DNA from 3 places in the Streptomyces sp. E-08 genome. Region 1 is predicted to be linked to each of the others. Evidence: riboswitches for the same ligand, from Rfam matches in the RefSeq annotation. Region 1 holds a riboswitch; each other region holds the start of a gene.
The links. Region 1 has a riboswitch for cyclic di-AMP ahead of ACN9MM_RS32385 (M23 family metallopeptidase). Riboswitches for the same ligand answer to the same signal wherever they lie in the genome.
Positions count from the first base shown of each region.

Region 1 (5,470 bases):
CGATCATCGACGCGTACACGGAGACGGAGGACTTCTCCCGCGCCGAGGTCGGCCGGGCGGTGGACGCGGACGAGGCCCGGCGCCGTCATCTGCTCCAGTCGCTGCTCCAGGCCGAGGGCATGGAGGTCGCCGGGTACGAGGAGCGGTTCGGGTCCTCGCCGTTCGCGGACTTCGGCCCGGAGCTCGCCCGGTTCGAGGAGTACGGCTGGATCGCGGACGCCCCGGCGGGCCTGCTGCGGCTGTCGCCCGAGGGGCTCGCCCACTCGGACGGGCTCGGCCCTGAGCTCTTCTCCCCCGCCGTACGGGCCGCGATGGCCGCGTACGAGACGAAGTAGGCGGCCACCGTGGACCTCACCGTGCTCTACCGGGGGCCGCTCTCCTCCTGCGACTTCGACTGCCCGTACTGTCCCTTCGCCAAGCGCCGGGACAGCCGCGAGCAGCTGCGCGCGGACCGGGCCGCGCTCGAACGGTTCACCGGCTGGGCCGAGGCGCAGACCGGGGACCGGCTGCGGATCCTGTTCACCCCGTGGGGCGAGGGGCTCGTCCGCTCCTGGTACCGGCGGGCGCTGGTCGAGCTGTCCCGGCTGCCGCACGTGGAGCGGGTGGCGATCCAGACCAACCTGAGCTGCCGGACCGAGTGGCTGGCCGAGGCGGACCCGGAGAGCGTGGCCCTCTGGTGCACGTACCACCCGGGGCAGACCCCGTACGAGCGGTTCCTCGGCAAGTGCCGGGAGCTCGCGGAGCGGGGCGTCCGGTACAGCGTCGGGGTGGTCGGTCTGCCCGAGCACCGGGAGGACGCCCGCCGGCTGCGCGCCGCGCTGCCGCCGCACGTCTACCTCTGGGTGAACGCGGCCGAGGGGCACACGTACACCGACGCGGAGGCCGAGGGCTGGACGGAGCTCGACCCGCTGTTCCCGTACAGCCGGCACCCGCACCGCTCGGCGGGGCTGCCCTGCCGTACCGGCGAGTCGGTGATCTCGGTGGACGGCGAGGGGACGGTGCGGCGCTGCCACTTCGTCAGGGCCGAGCTGGGAAACCTGTACGACGGCTCGTACCGCGCCGCCCTGCGTCCCCGCGCCTGCCCCCTCGCCCGCTGCGACTGCCACATCGGCTACGTCCACCTGGAGACGCTGCCGCTGTACGACGTGTTCGCCGGCGGGGTCCTGGAACGGATCCCCGCCGCACCCCCGATTACAGCGGCATGAGGTCGGGGCGCTTCGCCTCGACGTGGTCGCCCGAGCTCTCGCCGCGCAGCCGGCGCCCGATCCAGGGCACCAGGTACTCCCTGGCCCAGTGGATGTCGTCGCGGCGCACCTCCAGGGTGCCGCGCGGCGGGACCGGCGGCCAGGGCTGGTCCGGGTCGGCGGGCACCGGCAGGCCGAGGACCTGGGCGGCGCGCAGGGCGACGCGGGTGTGGCCCTCGGCCGAGAGGTGCAGCCGGTCGTCGTCCCAGGCCCGCCGGTCCTGGACGGACTTCAGCGACCACAGGTCGAGGACCGGGCAGTCGTAGCGGTCCGCGATGGCCCGGACGTGGCCGTTGTAGGTGGCGATCTTGCCGCGCAGGTGCTTGAGGAGGGTCACGCCGCGGGTGTCGAAGCCGGTGGTCACCATGACCGTGCCGACGGCGGAGGTGAGGTCGGCGACGGCGCGCTCGAAGCGCTCGGCCACCTCGTCGGGGTCCGTTCCGGGGCGGATGATGTCGTTGCCGCCCGCGCAGAAGGTCACCAGGTCGGGGGCGAGTTCCTTCGCCCGGGGAACCTGTTCCGCCACGATCTGGTCGAGGAGGCGCCCGCGTACGGCCAGGTTGGCGTAGCGGAAGTCGTCATGCTCCGGCAGCTCGTCGGCGAGCAGCACCGCGAAGCGGTCCGCCCAGCCGACGTACGTCCCGTCGGGCCCGGGGTCTCCGACGCCTTCGGTGAAGCTGTCACCGATCGCCGCGTACGACCCGAATGCGTTCTTGTCTGTTGATCTCGAATCGTCTGCCACGGGAGCACATCCTTCCCCTTCGGCTGTGACCTACGCGACCGTAAGGAGGGGTTGACGCCGGGTGACATATGCCACCGATAAAGATTCCACCAAGCCGGAATACGCCGGAGGCCCGGCACGTATGTGCCGGGCCCCGGGTGCTGAAGCGGCGTCAGATGCTCACGCCGTGCTGGCGCAGGGCGGCCAGCGGGTCGATGTCGGAGCCGTACTCCGGGCCGGTCCGCATCTCGAAGTGCAGGTGCGGGCCGGTGACGTTGCCGGTCGCGCCGGAGAGGCCGATCTGCTGGCCGCCGGTGACGGTCTGGCCGGCGGAGACGGAGATCGAGGACAGGTGGGCGTACTGCGAGAAGGTGCCGTCGGCGTGCTGGATGACGACCTGGTTGCCGTACGCACCGCCGTCACCGGCGGAGTAGACGGTGCCGGGGCCGACCGCGACGACGGTGGTGCCGGTCGAGGCGATGAAGTCGACACCGGTGTGGTAGCCGGAGGACCACATGGAGCCCGAGGCGCGGTACGGGGTGCCTATGCCGCCGCTGACCGGGGCGACCCAGCCGGAGGAGGAGGTCGTGCCGGCGGAGGAGGAAGAGGAGGAGGACGACGCCGGGGTGGAGGCGGCGGCGGTCTCGGCGGCGGGGGCCGAGGGGCGCTCGCTGCTCCGCGAGGCGCGCGAGGTGTCGCCGTTCTTGCCGGAGGCCTGCGCGCTCTTCTTGTGCGCGGCCTTCGGTGCGGCGGCCTTCGCGGTGCCCTTCGCGCCGAGGGTGAGCTTCATGCCGGGCAGGATCAGCGAGGGGTTCTCACCGACGACCTGACGGTTGTCCGCGTAGAGCTTCTGCCAGCCGCCGGCGAGGTGGTGTTCGGCGGCGATCTTCGACAGGTAGTCGCCGTGGACGACGGAGTACGTCCTCGGCGCGGCCTTCGCGGTGGCGGGCGCGGCCTTCACCTGGGCGACGGCGTGGGCGGGAGCGGCGACCGGGGCGGCCTTCTCGGCGGCGTGGGCGCCGGTGGCTCCGAGGAGCGGGAGGGCGACGACGGCGCCGCCGGTGCCGGCGGCGGCGATGCCGCGGGTCAGGCGGCTGGACTTGACGCGGCGGTGCTTACCCTTTGCGGGCATGGCGAATTCCTCTCCGGCGCCTACGAGGTGAGCTGTCGGGTTCGGACTGGAGATGTCCGGCCGCGTTCTCACGCGGCTTCACCCCGAGCCGTCCTTCTTCGAGGGATCGGCGTACTACCTGGGTCCCCCGCTCCTGCCGCGTACGGGTGAGTGCGGATTCCGGTCGGTGGCAGGATTCGGCGGTCCGTCCGGAGTGAGCGCGACGCTAGACGAGTGGGGTCGGGGCGAACAAGCCACGGTTTTCAAGTGCTCGGGGATTCCTCGATGTCCGGCCTGAATTCCGGTCACCCTCCGTGGATGACGGTCCCTCGATCTCCTTTTCCCGGGGGGAATTTGGAAAAGACGATCAGGCACGGTCCGTCACGGTTATGACGCTGCTCACGCGCCGATCCCCATCTCCCCTGCAACCGGGGCGGGTTATGCCGAACCCCTCAATACGGACAGATCACCCATTCCCGTCCGAGGGGGTGCGTGCCCGGGTCTCCGAACGAGATGATTGCCCCAGGAACCGATCTACAGAACAGGAGCAGCCGTGACGCAGCAGCTGCCGCAGGTCCCGCCCGCCGAAGCCGCCGAGCCCGAGCTCACGGAGGTCCGCAACTTCCGGGACGTGGCCGGCCTGCCGACGACGGACGGGCGCGCCGTCCGCCCCGGCCGCCTCTTCCGCAGCGGCCACCTCGCCCACGCGACGGAGGACGACGCCGCCTTCCTCGCCTCGCTCGGCCTGCACACGATCTTCGACTTCCGCAACGAGTCGGACCGGAAGGTCGAGGGCGCGGACGTCGAGCTGCCCGGCGTACGGAACGTGAACATACCGCTCAACGACCCGGCCGACGGCAAGGAGTTCTGGAAGCTGGTGCGTGACGGCGAGACCGACCAGCTCCGGGGGATCCTCGGCGACGGCAAGGCGGCCGCCCGGATGTCCCGTTCGTACCGGAAGATGATCGTCGAGCGGACCTCGGAGCACAGCCGGATCCTGCACTCCATGGCCGAGGAGAGCGTCCCGGTCCTGATGCACTGCGCGGCCGGAAAGGACCGGGCCGGGCTCGCCATCGCGATCACCCTGCTCGCGGTCGGGGTCGAGCGGGAGGCGATCGAGGCCGACTACGTGAAGTCGAACGACCCGCACCGCCGCTACAAGGTGCGCCGCAGCTCCACCGCCCCGGACGCGATGTCGCCCGAGGTGATGGAGCTGCTGAGCCCGCTCTTCGACGCGCGGGTGGAGTATCTGCGGGCCGCCTTCGAGACGATCGAGGCGACCTGGGGCTCGGTGGACGCCTACCTCACCGAGGGCCTGAAGCTGGCCCCGGAGACCCGCGAGCGGCTGCGGGAGCGCCTGCTCACGGAGGCGTAGCCCCGGCTACTGGTTCTGCCCGCCCAGCGTGAAGAGCAGGTAGAGGAAGCCGGCGAAGAGGTGGCCGGCGATCAGATAGGCGAAGAGGCGGAGCACGAGCCCCTTGGGGAACTTGCCCTCACCGCGCTCCTCGCCGGTGACAGGTGCGGACTTCTGGGACATGTCGGGCCTTTCCTGAAGAATCGTCACGAAATGTCAGCGCCTGTGCGGGGTCCCGTCGCCGAGGCACAGCTCGGCGGCGGGGCTCTGCATCAGGGTATGGACGAAGAGCAGCTCGGCTCCGCCGGGCGTGGCGGCGCCGATCCGGTGCGGGGTCAGCGAGTCGAAGTGCGCGCTGTCCCCGGGATCGAGGACGTGGACGGCCTCGCCGAGCGCGAGCCGCACCCGGCCCTCCAGGACGTGGATCCACTCCTCGCCCGGATGGACGCGCACGATGTCGCCCCGGGTGGCGTACGGCACGTGGACCCGCAGGCACTGGAGCGCGCGGCCGGCTCCGCCCGCCTGGCGGTAGATCCAGCCGTCGGCCTCGACGGGTTCGGAGCGGCCGGCCCGGACGACGGGGTCGCGCTCGGGCGGCGCCTCTCCCAGGAGCTCGGAGACCGTCGTACCGTAGATGCGGGACAGGGCGAGCAGCATCGGGAGCGAGGGCTGCCGGTTCCCGGTCTCCAGGCGCGAGAGGTGGGCCGGCGAGAGGCCGGCCCGCTGGGCGGCGGCCTCCAGGGTGAGTCCCCGACGGCGGCGCAGGGCCCGCAGCTGCGGGGCGACGTCGGGCAGGACGCCGGGGGTGGCGGGGTCCGGGTAGGTCTCCCCGGGGACGTGGTCCATGCGTCCATTCCGCCAGGTTCGTGCCTCTGAGGCAAGTTTCTTGCCTCAGAGGCAAAACCCGGACGGGATCCGCGTCGAGATCCGGTCAGCGCTGCGCGACCGCCTGCTTGACCAGCGTCTTCCCGAAGTCCCACATCAGTCCGCCGCCGCCGTGGGCCTCGTCCATGACCGCGGTGAAGGCCGTGACGAACCGG
Region 1 covers NZ_CP183971.1:7,031,036-7,036,505, reverse strand. Annotated here, with positions in the region: gene ACN9MM_RS32400 (STM4012 family radical SAM protein) at 1-335, shown strand, start outside; gene ACN9MM_RS32395 (STM4011 family radical SAM protein) at 345-1,205, shown strand; gene ACN9MM_RS32390 (SGNH/GDSL hydrolase family protein) at 1,192-1,986, opposite strand; gene ACN9MM_RS32385 (M23 family metallopeptidase) at 2,138-3,097, opposite strand; cyclic di-AMP (ydaO/yuaA leader) riboswitch at 3,100-3,256, opposite strand; gene ACN9MM_RS32380 (tyrosine-protein phosphatase) at 3,630-4,451, shown strand; gene ACN9MM_RS32375 (DUF6126 family protein) at 4,458-4,613, opposite strand; gene ACN9MM_RS32370 (helix-turn-helix domain-containing protein) at 4,647-5,276, opposite strand; gene ACN9MM_RS32365 (aspartate aminotransferase family protein) at 5,362-5,470, opposite strand, start outside.

Region 2 (5,470 bases), 1.2 Mb from region 1:
GCGAGCACCGCGACCGGCACCCTCACGGACGTCAAGCACGTGGTGATCCTCATGCAGGAGAACCGCAGCTTCGACCACTACTTCGGCACCCTGCGCGGTGTCCGGGGCTTCGGCGACCGCGCCGCCGGCAACCTGCCCGGCGGCTGGGGCATGTTCAACCAGCCCAACTGGGGCGGACGCCAGTACCCCTGGAAGCTCAGCGACACCCCGGCCGCCGGCGGCGTCGACGGCGAGACCCTCGCCCAGTGCAACGGCGACCTGCCGCACAGCTGGACCTCGCAGCACGCCGCCTGGAACAAGGGGCGCCTCGACAACTGGGTCACGGGCGTGGGCAACACCCGGTCCCTCGGCCACCTCGACCGCGGCGACATCCCCTTCCACCACGCGCTCGCCGACCAGTACACCATCTGCGACGCGTACTTCTGCTCGACGCTGAGCGCCACGGGCCCCAACCGCACGTTCCTGTGGAGCGGGAAGATCGACGGCTCCAGCAAGGACGGCGGCGACGAGTCGGGCCTCACCTGGGAGACGTACGCCGAGGCGCTCCAGCGCGCCGGGGTGAGCTGGAAGGTCTACCAGAACGCCCAGGACAACTACGGCGACAACGGCCTCGCGTACTTCAAGAAGTTCACCGACGCGCGGCCCGGGGACCCGCTGTACGACCGGGGCATGGGCTCGGTCCCGAAGGTGACCGGCTCGACGCCGGACGACATCGCCGCGGCGATCCGCGCCGACGTCGTCGCGGGCACCCTGCCGCAGGTGTCGTGGGTCGTCGCGAACGAGGCCTTCTCGGAGCACCCGTACGCCCCGCCGGGGGACGGCGCCCACTTCGTCGACCTCGTCTACCGCGCGCTGGCCGCGAACCCCGAGGTGTTCGACTCCACGGTGCTCTTCCTCAACTACGACGAGAACGACGGCTTCTTCGACCACGTGCCGCCGCCGGTCGCCCCTCCGGGCACCGCGGGCGAGTACCTGGACGGCGTCCCGATCGGCCTGGGCTTCCGCGTCCCGATGCTTGTCATGTCCCCGTGGACGCGCGGTGGCTGGGTGAGCTCCGAGGTCTTCGACCACACGTCGGTGCTGCGCTTCATGGAGACCTGGACGGCGGCGCTCGGCACCCCGGCCACCTGTCCGAACATCAGCGCCTGGCGCCGGAAGGTCACGGGCGATCTGACCGGCGTCTTCGACTTCGCCCACCCGGTGTACGGAGTGCCCGCGGACCTCCCCTCCACGGCGAAGGTCATCGGGCAGGCCACCTGCGGCCCGCTGCCGAACCCGGCCCCGCAGAACAACGCACTGCCCGCGCAGGAGCCCGGCACCCGTCCGGCACGCGCCCTGCCGTACCAGGCGAACGGCAACCTCGACCGCTTCGAGTTCGGCGCCGCGGGCAAGATCCTGGCCTGGTTCTCGATGACCAACCAGGGCGCGGAGGCCAAGCGGTCGGCGCACTTCTCGATCCATCCGCACCAGTACCGGGACACCGCCGCCTGGCAGTACACCGTCGACCCCGGCGACACGGCCACGGACTTCTTCAACATCGGCCTGGGGTCGGGTTCGGGGAAGTACGACATCTCGATGATGGGCCCCAACCGCTTCCTGCGCCGGTTCATCGGGGACGCCTCCAAGGCGGGCAAGGCCGTCGAGGTGGCCGCACGGTTCGCACCCGAGTCGGGGACGGGCAAGACCGCGCTGTGGTTCAGGATGACCAACAGCTCGGCCGGCCCGGTCACCTTCACGATCCGCTCGAACGCCTACCGCTCGGACGGTCCGTGGACGTACACGGTGCCTGCGAACTCCAGCCGCGAGGACTTCTTCAACGCGGTGGCGTACAACGGCGGCTGGTACGACTTCACGGTCCTCGCCGACATCGACGGGACCTGGTCGCGCCGGTACACCGGCCACATCGAGACCGGCGCCCCGAGCGTCAGCGGCTGACCCCCTCCTCCCCCGCCTGCCGGGCGGCGGCCTCCGGTCGCCGCCCGGCAGGCGGGCACGGGGTCAGCGGCCCGCGTGCGCGGCGCGGCGGACCGTGGCGTCGAGGAGCGCCACCGCGTCGGCGGCCGTACGGCCGGGAGCCCGGTTCCACGGCCCGATCAGGCCGTGCCACCCGCGCGACCGGAGCTCGGTCATGATCCAGGCGGCCGCCTCGTTCATGGTGTCCGCGCCGCCGTAGCCGAGGCGGTGGGCGGCGAGGAGGGCGCCGCAGACGCAGCGCGCTCCGCGGACGTCACGCAGTCTGTAGGGGGCGTTCTGCCAACCCCACTCCGTCAGCACCAGGCGCGCGTACCCGAGGTGCACGGAGGGCCGCAGCCGGGCCTGGCCGATGCGGCGCCAGGAGTGCAGCCGGTCCGGGAGCACGGCCCCGAGCCGTCCCGGGAGCCGGCGCTCGCCGGGGAGCTCCGGCGGCAGGGCGGCCAGGGCGTCGGCCACGAGCCGGTCCACCGGCACGCTGAGCAGCTCCCGCCAGCCCTCCTCCGCCGGGGGCGGTTCCTCGGGGGCGGTCCAGTCCGTGACGATCCGCTGCCAGGTGGCGCTCTCGAAGAGGGCGGCCGCCTCGCGGTCGAGGCTGTCGGGGCTGAGGAGGGAGGCGGAAGGTGGCATGTTGCGGCTCCTGGGTCGGCTCCCTCCATCCTTCAAGAAGAATGTCTGTTTTGCGACTTTTGAACCCACCGGGAGAGTCGCCCGCCCGAACGCCCCGTCGCGGAGATTTCCGCCCTATTTACCCAGCACGGAATTAAAACCCATATTCGGACATTGTGCCCCGGGTGACGCGACTCACTCATCGAGCCCCGCCCCTTCCCGGCATCTCCGCCCACCCCGTACCGGGCAAGGAAGTTCAACGGTCCCGCGGCGGCATCGATCTTGAATTCCGCGAATTCGGTGATCCATTTCCCGATACCCGACATCCGCTCCCCTTGTTATCGATCGCATTACTGGCCTACGGTCACCTCCATTCGAGCGGAACGCCCAATCCTGCCGCCGCTCGGTAAAACTCCCTTTTCACCCGACGGCAGGAGCGGGGGACCCACGAATACGCCGGTCCGGAATCCGGAACGGCTCGGGGTGCAGCCGCGTGCGCGCGGCCGGACATCTCCCGTCCGAACCCGACAGCTCACCCCGCAGGCGCCGGAGAGGAAACCGTCATGCCTGCTCACGGTAAGCACCGCCGCCCCCGTCTCGGCCACGTCTCCCGCGGCCTCGCCCTGGTCGGCACCGGTGGCGTCGCCCTGACCCTGCCCCTCATCGCCCCGGCCGTCGCCGGTGCCGCGCCGCTGTCCGGCGCCCCGCAGATCGCCGTCCAGTCTCCCGCCGCTCCCGCCGCGACGATCGCCGTCAAGGCCCCCACGGCCCCGGCCGCCGCGCGTACGTACACCGTCGTGAGTGGTGACTCGCTTTCTCTGATCGCCCACAAGAAGGGAATTCAGGGCGGCTGGAAGAGCCTTTACCACGCCAACAAGAGCGTCGTGGGTGACAACCCGTCACTCATTCACCCCGGTCTTGAACTGACGATTCGTCGGGATTCCGTGAAGGCCGTCCCCGCCGAGGCCAAGGCGAAGAAGTCCGCCACGAACGAGCGGGCGAGCCGCTCCGAGCGCCGCGCTGCCGCCCCTGCCGTCGCCACCGGGACGGGCTCCTCGGCCGCCGCGGCCGCTCCGGCCGTCGCCGCCCCCTCCGCCGCCGTCAAGGCAGCCCCGATCGCGGCCACCAACTACGCCGACAACCTCGACGGCTGGATCCGTGAGTCGCTGGCCATCATGGGCCAGCGAAACATCCCCGGTTCCTACGACGGGATCTACCGCAACGTCATGCGCGAGTCCTCCGGCAACCCCCAGGCCATCAACCTCTGGGACTCCAACGCGGTCGCCGGCACCCCCTCGAAGGGCCTCCTCCAGGTCATCGAGCCGACCTTCCTGGCCTACCACGTGCCCGGCACGTCCATGGACCTGTTCGACCCGGTCGCCAACATCACCGCCGCCTGCAACTACGCGGCCGACCGCTACGGCTCCATCGACAACGTCAACTCGGCGTACTGATCCCCTGCCGCCGGAAGTGCCCGGCGAACCAGGAGGTGGCGAGGTCCGCCACCTCCTCCAGGGCGCCCGGCTCCTCGAAGAGGTGCCCGGCGCCCCCCACCACGGCGAGCCGGTTCTCACAGCGCAGCAGCTCCAGGGCCCGCCGGTTGAGGTCCAGGACCAGCGCGTCGGCACCGCCCACCACCAGGAGCGTCGGGGCGCGCACCCGGGCCAGGTGCTCGGCCGCCAGGTCCGGCCGGCCGCCGCGCGAGACGACGGCGCTCACCGGGGACGCGGGATCGCCCGCCGCCCACAGCGCGGCGGCGGCGCCCGTGCTCGCGCCGAAGTACCCGATCGGGAGCCCGGTGCTCTCGGGCCGCGCGGCCAGCCACTCCGTGGCCCCGGCGAGCCGCCCGGCGAGGAGCGGCGTGTCGAACACGTGCGCCCGGTCGGTCGCCTCCGCCTCGGTCAGCAGGTCGAAGAGCAGCGTCCCGAGACCCGCCCGGTTGAGCGCGGTGGCGACCGCCCGGTTCCGGGGGCTGTGCCGGCTGCTGCCGCTGCCGTGGGCGAACAGGACGATGCCGCCCGCGTCCTCGGGCACCGCGAGCCGCCCGCCGAGGGCGACGCCCCCGACCGGGATCCTGACGTCCGTGTCCTGGACGACCGGGACACGCGCGGTCCTGTTCCGCTCCAGGCCGGCGATGACCTCGGCGTCCGGGGTCTGCGAGAAGTCCCGGTAGAACTGCCCGATCGCGAAGAAGAGCTCCGGCGCGTGCACGCTGACGGTCTCGTCGGCCTCTCCGCCGAGGCGGGTCGTCCAGCCACGCGGTGCCACGGGGACGGCGAGGACGATCCGGGCGGCGCCCCGGGCCCGGACCACCCGGCAGGCCGCCAGCGCCGTGGCCCCCGTGGCCAGCCCGTCGTCGACCACGACGACCGTCCGCCCGTCGAGCGGCACGGACGCCCGGCTGCCCCGATATCGCAGGGCGCGCTGGTCGAGCTCCGCGTGCTCCCGCTCCTCCACCGCCGCGAGAGCGCGCTCACCCACACCGGTCTCACGGATCACCCGCTCGTTGAGGACCCGGACGCCGCCCTCCCCGAGCGCCCCCATCGCGAGTTCCGGCTGGTGAGGCACCCCGAGCTTCCGTACGAGGCAGATGTCGAGCGGCGCGTCGAGGGCCTCGGCGACCTCCACCGCCACCGGCACGCCACCCCGCGGGAGCCCGAGGACCACGACGTCCTGGCCCTTGAGGTGGTCGAGCCGGGCGGCGAGCTGCCGCCCCGCGTCCGTGCGATCCCTGAAGAACATGGTTCCGCCGCCCTTCCGCCTCCGCGGCTGGGGCCCGGGGAGGGACGGCGTGCCCCGTCCCCTGCCCGTCTCTCCAGGGTAGACGGGTCCGCCACCGAGGACGGAGGACCGGTGACCGGCCTGCGACCGGACCGACGGACCGAGGGAC
Region 2 covers NZ_CP183971.1:8,197,881-8,203,350, reverse strand. Annotated here, with positions in the region: gene ACN9MM_RS37485 (phosphocholine-specific phospholipase C) at 1-1,935, shown strand, start outside; gene ACN9MM_RS37480 (DUF6197 family protein) at 1,999-2,601, opposite strand; cyclic di-AMP (ydaO/yuaA leader) riboswitch at 2,983-3,141, shown strand; gene ACN9MM_RS37475 (transglycosylase SLT domain-containing protein) at 3,144-4,034, shown strand; gene ACN9MM_RS37470 (phosphoribosyltransferase family protein) at 4,018-5,322, opposite strand.
Region 2: it holds a riboswitch for cyclic di-AMP, as region 1 does, so the genes downstream of both, ACN9MM_RS37475 (transglycosylase SLT domain-containing protein) here and ACN9MM_RS32385 (M23 family metallopeptidase) in region 1, are expected to answer to the same signal.

Region 3 (5,470 bases), 2.5 Mb from region 1:
CGGGCTCGGCATGGCCGCCTGGGCCGTCGGCCTCGTCCTCGGCGCCCGGAACCTCTCCCAGCAGGGCATGTTCCTCGTCGGCGGGGCGCTCGCCGACCGGCTCGGGTTCAAGCCGCTCATCGTGGCCGGCTGCGCGCTGCGGACCGTCGGCTTCGGGGCGCTCGCCTTCGCGCAGTCGCTGCCGATGCTGATCGCCGCCTCGCTCGCGACGGGCCTCGCGGGGGCGCTCTTCAATCCCGCCGTGCGGGCCTGTCTCGCGGCCGAGGCGGGGGAGGAGCGGCGCGTGGAGGCCTTCGCGCTGTTCAACACGTACTACCAGGCGGGGATCCTGCTCGGGCCGCTCGTCGGGGTGGCCCTGACGGGGGTGTCGTTCCGGCTGACGTGCGCGGTCGCGGCGGTGCTGTTCGCCGGCCTGACCCTCGTACAGCTCCGGCATCTGCCCGTACGGGTCGCGGAGGCGCCGCGGGAGCGGCGGGGGCAGTTCCGCACGGTCCTCGCGCACCGGACCTTCTGGCTCTTCTCGCTGGCCATGACCGGCTCGTACGTGCTGTCCTTCCAGGTCTATCTGGCGCTGCCGCTCGCGGCGGGCGGCACGGCGGCGACGACCGCGCTGTTCGTCGTCTCGGCGCTCGTCGCGCTCGCCGGGCAGCTGCGGATCACGGCCTGGTGCCGGCGCCGCCTCAGCCGGGAGCGGTGTCTCGTCCTCGGGCTGGCCCTGATGGGCGGGGCGTTCCTGGTTCCGGCGGTCCTGGGGCGCGGCCTGGCCGGACTGCTGCTGTGCGCGGCCGTGCTGTCCGTCGCGAACGCCGTGCTCTACCCGTACGAGATGGACACCGTCGTCGCGCTGTCCCGGGGGCGCTGGGTCGCCACCCACTACGGGCTCTACAACACGGTCTGCGGGGTCGGGATCACCCTCGGGAACCTGGGGACGGGCGCGCTCCTCGACGTCACCGGCTGGTCGGCGACGCCGTGGCTCGTGCTGTGCGCGGTGGGCCTGACCTGCGCGGCGGCGATGGCGCTGCTCGCCCGGGGCGGCCGGCTGGCGGCCGGCTGACCCGTACGCCACTCGGCCCCGTGGGAGTCGCCGCCCCTCGCGGCGGCGGCCACCCTGGGAGGGCGCGGTGCGGACCGCGGCCGGTCGGACCGGGCAGGAGAGCACAGGTGGGGCACCCCCTAGGAGCGGCGGGCGGCGGGCGGCGGGGCGGCGAGGGCCGCGCCGAGTACGGCGGCGCCCGTCGGTTCATCCGCGCGCTGCCCCCGCTGATCATCGTGGGCGGTGTCGCCTACGACGTGGCGACGCCCCCCGAGTACACGGCGTCGCCGCTCTTCTCCGCCGCCCCGCTGATCGCCGCGCCCTTCTTCTCCACGCTGACGACCCTGCTCACCGGGGTCGCCGCGGTCCTCGCCTCCGTCGGGCTGCACGCCTACAACGGCACCGTCGACGAGGTCGCCGCCCTCACCGAGACCCTGACCGTCCTCACCGTCTCCGCGCTCGCCGTCCTCATCAACCGGGTCGTGCGCCGCAGCGGCGAGCGGCTCGCCTCGGCGCGGGTCATCGCGGAGACCGCGCAGAAGGCGGTGCTGCCGACGCCCGCCGAGCGGATCGGCGGGCTGCAGTGCGCGGCGCGGTACGAGGCGGCGCAGGCCGACGCGTTCATCGGCGGTGACCTGTTCGCCGTCCAGGACACCCCGCACGGGGTGCGGCTCGTGGTGGGGGACGTCCGGGGCAAGGGGATGGACGCGGTCGAGGCCGTCACCGTCGTCATCGGCGCCTTCCGGGAGGCGGCCGAGCAGGAGCGGACCCTGGAGGGCGTGGCGCAGCGCCTCGAACGGGCGCTGGCCAGGGAGGGCACCCGCAGGGACGGGCTCGACGCCTTCGAGGGGTTCACCACCGCCGTCCTGGCCGAGATCCAGCGGGCCGACGGGAGCGGGACCTTCGACGGTTTCGTACGGGTCGTCAACCGCGGCCACCCGCCGCCGCTGATGCTGTACGCGGACGGGCGGCTGGACGTAATGGAGCCGGGCGAGGCGGCGCTGCCGCTCGGCATGGGGGAGCTGGCGGCGTGGCCGGACCGGGCGGAGGCGCGGCCGTTCCCGCCGGGCGCGACGCTGCTCTTCTACACGGACGGCCTCTCGGAGGCGCGGAACGGGCAGGGCGTCTTCTACGATCCGGCGGCGCGGCTCGCCGGACGGATCTTCCCGGGGCCCGAGGAGCTGCTCGACGCGCTCGTGGACGACGTACGGCTCCACACGGGCGGCGGATCGACGGACGACATGGCGCTGCTGGCGGTGAGCCGCCCGGCGACGGGGCAGCCGGAGCGGCGCCGGACGATGCCGGTGGTGCCGCCGGAGGACCCCGGTCACCAGGCGTAGTCGAGGGGTGCCGCTGCGATAACAATTGACATAACGTCAGATCGCGAGGGTTTGGGCGGCGTGTTCTGAAGGGGGGTCAAGTCGGACCATTACCCCTCAATTCAATGAATGATCAAGGGGGACGGCTTGGAATCGGGACCCCCTGTCTATTAACGTTCGATAACGCAGCGCGGTCGTCCCAGCCGTCGCAAGAGGCGGCACCGTGCGCACGCGCCGAATCCTGAAAAGGAACCGGGGAACCACCACTTGGGGTGAATCGGGCCCCTTCGCACCCGTGCGGACCACGCACCCGTGCGGTCGAGCCCGTAGGAGACCTTCCTGCTCCGAACCCGTCAGCTAACCCGGTAGGCGAGAAGGAAGGAAAGGAGCGCCCCTCACGTGGCGTCCAACACCCCCGCACCCGAAGCCCCCTTCGATGCCTTCGGCGGCGGTGCGGCTCCCTCCGCCCCGGACACCGAGTGGAACCCCACCGAGGGCTCCCTCCGCTCCGGCGGCCGGCACCGGGTCGTCAAGCAGCGCTCCAACTTCGCACGCTCCTCCACCGTCCTCGGCGTCGGCGTGATCGCGGCCGTCGGCGCGGGCGGCCTCGCCACCGCGCAGGACAAGCCCCCGGTGGCCATATCGCTGCCCGACCTCCCGGACCTGGACCTGCCGGACGCCCACGACATCCCCGGCGTCGGCGACCTCCTCCCCGAGCAGCACAGCGAGGTCGTCAGCGCGGCCCGCGCCAACCCGAACCCGCTCACCGCCGCCACCTACACCACCGTGGGCGACGAGAGCACCGGGCAGGCCGAGCAGGCCGCCACCACCGCCCCCGCGGCGGGCGAGGCCCTGCGCGCCCGCATCCTCCAGCAGGCCGAGCAGCAGCAGGCCTCCGCCGACGCCGCCGACAAGGCCGCCGTGGAGAAGGCAGCGGCCGAGAAGGCCGCCGCCGAGGCCGAGGCCAAGGAGGCCGCCGCGGAGAAGGCCGCCGCCGAGGCCAAGGCGAAGGCCGAGGCGGAAGCCAAGGCGAAGGCGGAAGCGGAGGCCAAGGCGAAGGCCGAGGCCGAGCGCCTCGCCAAGCTCGCCGCGAGCTACTCCCTCCCCGTCTCCTCGTACACCCTCACCGCCACCTACATGCAGTCCGGCTCGATGTGGTCCTCCGGCTACCACACCGGCCTCGACTTCGCCGCCCCCACGGGCACCCCGCTCAAGGCCGTCCACGGCGCGACCGTCAAGTCGGCGGGCTGGTCCGGCTCCTACGGCTACCGGATCGTCCTGGAGCTGGAGGACGGCACCGAGGTCTGGTACTGCCACCTCTCGTCCATGACGGTCGGCGCGGGCCAGACCGTCGGCACCGGCGAGACCATCGGCCGCGTCGGCGCCACCGGCAACGTCACCGGCGCCCACCTCCACATGGAGGTCCACACGCCCGGCGGCGACGGCATCGACCCGGCGGCCTGGCTCCGCTCCAAGGGCCTCAGCCTCTGAGCGGACCCGGAATAGTCCCGGCGGCGGGAGCGGTTGACCCACACATGACCACTCTCCGCCCGCTGGGCAGCTCCGACCTGCACGTCTTTCCCGTGGCCCTGGGCGGCAACGTCTTCGGCTGGACCGCCGACGAGGCCCAGTCCTTCGCCGTCCTCGACGCCTACGCCGCCGCGGGCGGCAACTTCGTCGACTCCGCCGACGTCTACTCCGCCTGGGCCGAGGGCAACGAGGGCGGCGAGTCCGAGACCGTCATCGGCCGCTGGCTCGCCTCCCGGGGCAACCGCTCCGACATCGTCGTCGCCACCAAGGTCGGCGCCCACCCCCACTTCAAGGGCCTGTCCGCCACCACCATCAAGGCGGCCGCGGAGGAGTCCCTCCGCCGCCTCGGCACCGACCACATCGACCTGTACTACACGCACTTCGACGACGAGTCCGTCCCCGTCGAGGAGATCGTCACGGCCCTCGACCAGCTGGTGAAGGACGGCAAGGTGCGCGCCGTCGCCGCCTCCAACATCTCCCCGGAGCGGCTCCGCGCCTCCCTCGACTTCGCCGAGGCCGAGGGCCTCGCCCGGTACGTCGCCCTCCAGCCGCACTACAACCTGGTCTCCCGCGACACCTACGAGGGCCCGCTCCTGGAGACCGTCGAGCGGGCCGGGCTCTCCGCCGTCCCGTACTACGGGCTCGCGGCCGGCTTCCTCACCGGCAAGTACCGCCCCGGAGCCACCGTCGACAGCGTCCGCGCCTCCGGCGCCGCCGGACACCTGGACACCGAGCGCGGCCGGGCCGTGCTCTCCGCCCTCGACACCGTCGCCGAGGCGCACGGGGCGGAGCTCGCCACCGTCGCCCTCGCCTGGCTCGCCGCCCGGCCGACCGTGGCCGCGCCGATCGCCTCGGCCCGCACGGTCGAACAGCTCCCGGCCCTGGTCGCGGCCGCCGGCCTCACCCTCACCGAGACCGAGCTGACGCTCCTGAACGAGGCGTCGGCCCTCTAACTGCGGTACGGGTTGTAGCCGTCGTAGTCCAGGTACTGCGGCGGCGCCCAGGCCCGGCCCGTGGCCCGCGCCGCGTACGTGAGGGCCGGCGACGCGACCGCGCGCCGCTGCCACAGGTGGTGCAGCAGCTCCTGCTCCCGGGCCGGGAAGTCGGGCCCCGCCGTGCCGCGGCGGGCCCGGTCCCGCAGGAACGCGAGGGTCGTCGCGAAGGACTCGTACTCGCCGACCGCCCGCGCGGCCGGCGGGCCGTACGTCCGGGCGGCGAACGAGCGGGCCAGCTGCCGGGCGCGCATCGACGACAGCGCGAGCGGCTCGGTCGGGGCGAGCCAGCCGGCCGCCGCGTACGCCGGGAGCTCGCCGGATATCGTGCGCAGCTCGCGCTGCCGGCTCCAGACCGCCAGCCAGGTCAGCAGGCCGAACGCCGGGACCATGAGCGCCCCGTACACCGCGTAGAAGGCCAGCGGGCCGCCGAAGGTGGCCGAGCCGTTCCACGCGGCGTGCAGTCCCATCGCGAGCAGCAGCCCGGCGATCGGCAGCAGCACACGGCGCAGCCGCTTCCCGCGCGGCGCGAGGGCGGCGAGACCGAAGCCGATGCCGGTGAGCACGGTGAACAGCGGATGCGCGAACGGCGACAT
Region 3 covers NZ_CP183971.1:4,519,998-4,525,467, forward strand. Annotated here, with positions in the region: gene ACN9MM_RS20805 (MFS transporter) at 1-1,054, shown strand, start outside; gene ACN9MM_RS20810 (PP2C family protein-serine/threonine phosphatase) at 1,162-2,373, shown strand; cyclic di-AMP (ydaO/yuaA leader) riboswitch at 2,575-2,739, shown strand; gene ACN9MM_RS20815 (M23 family metallopeptidase) at 2,752-3,843, shown strand; gene ACN9MM_RS20820 (aldo/keto reductase) at 3,888-4,835, shown strand; gene ACN9MM_RS20825 (PrsW family intramembrane metalloprotease) at 4,832-5,470, opposite strand, start outside.
Region 3: it holds a riboswitch for cyclic di-AMP, as region 1 does, so the genes downstream of both, ACN9MM_RS20815 (M23 family metallopeptidase) here and ACN9MM_RS32385 (M23 family metallopeptidase) in region 1, are expected to answer to the same signal.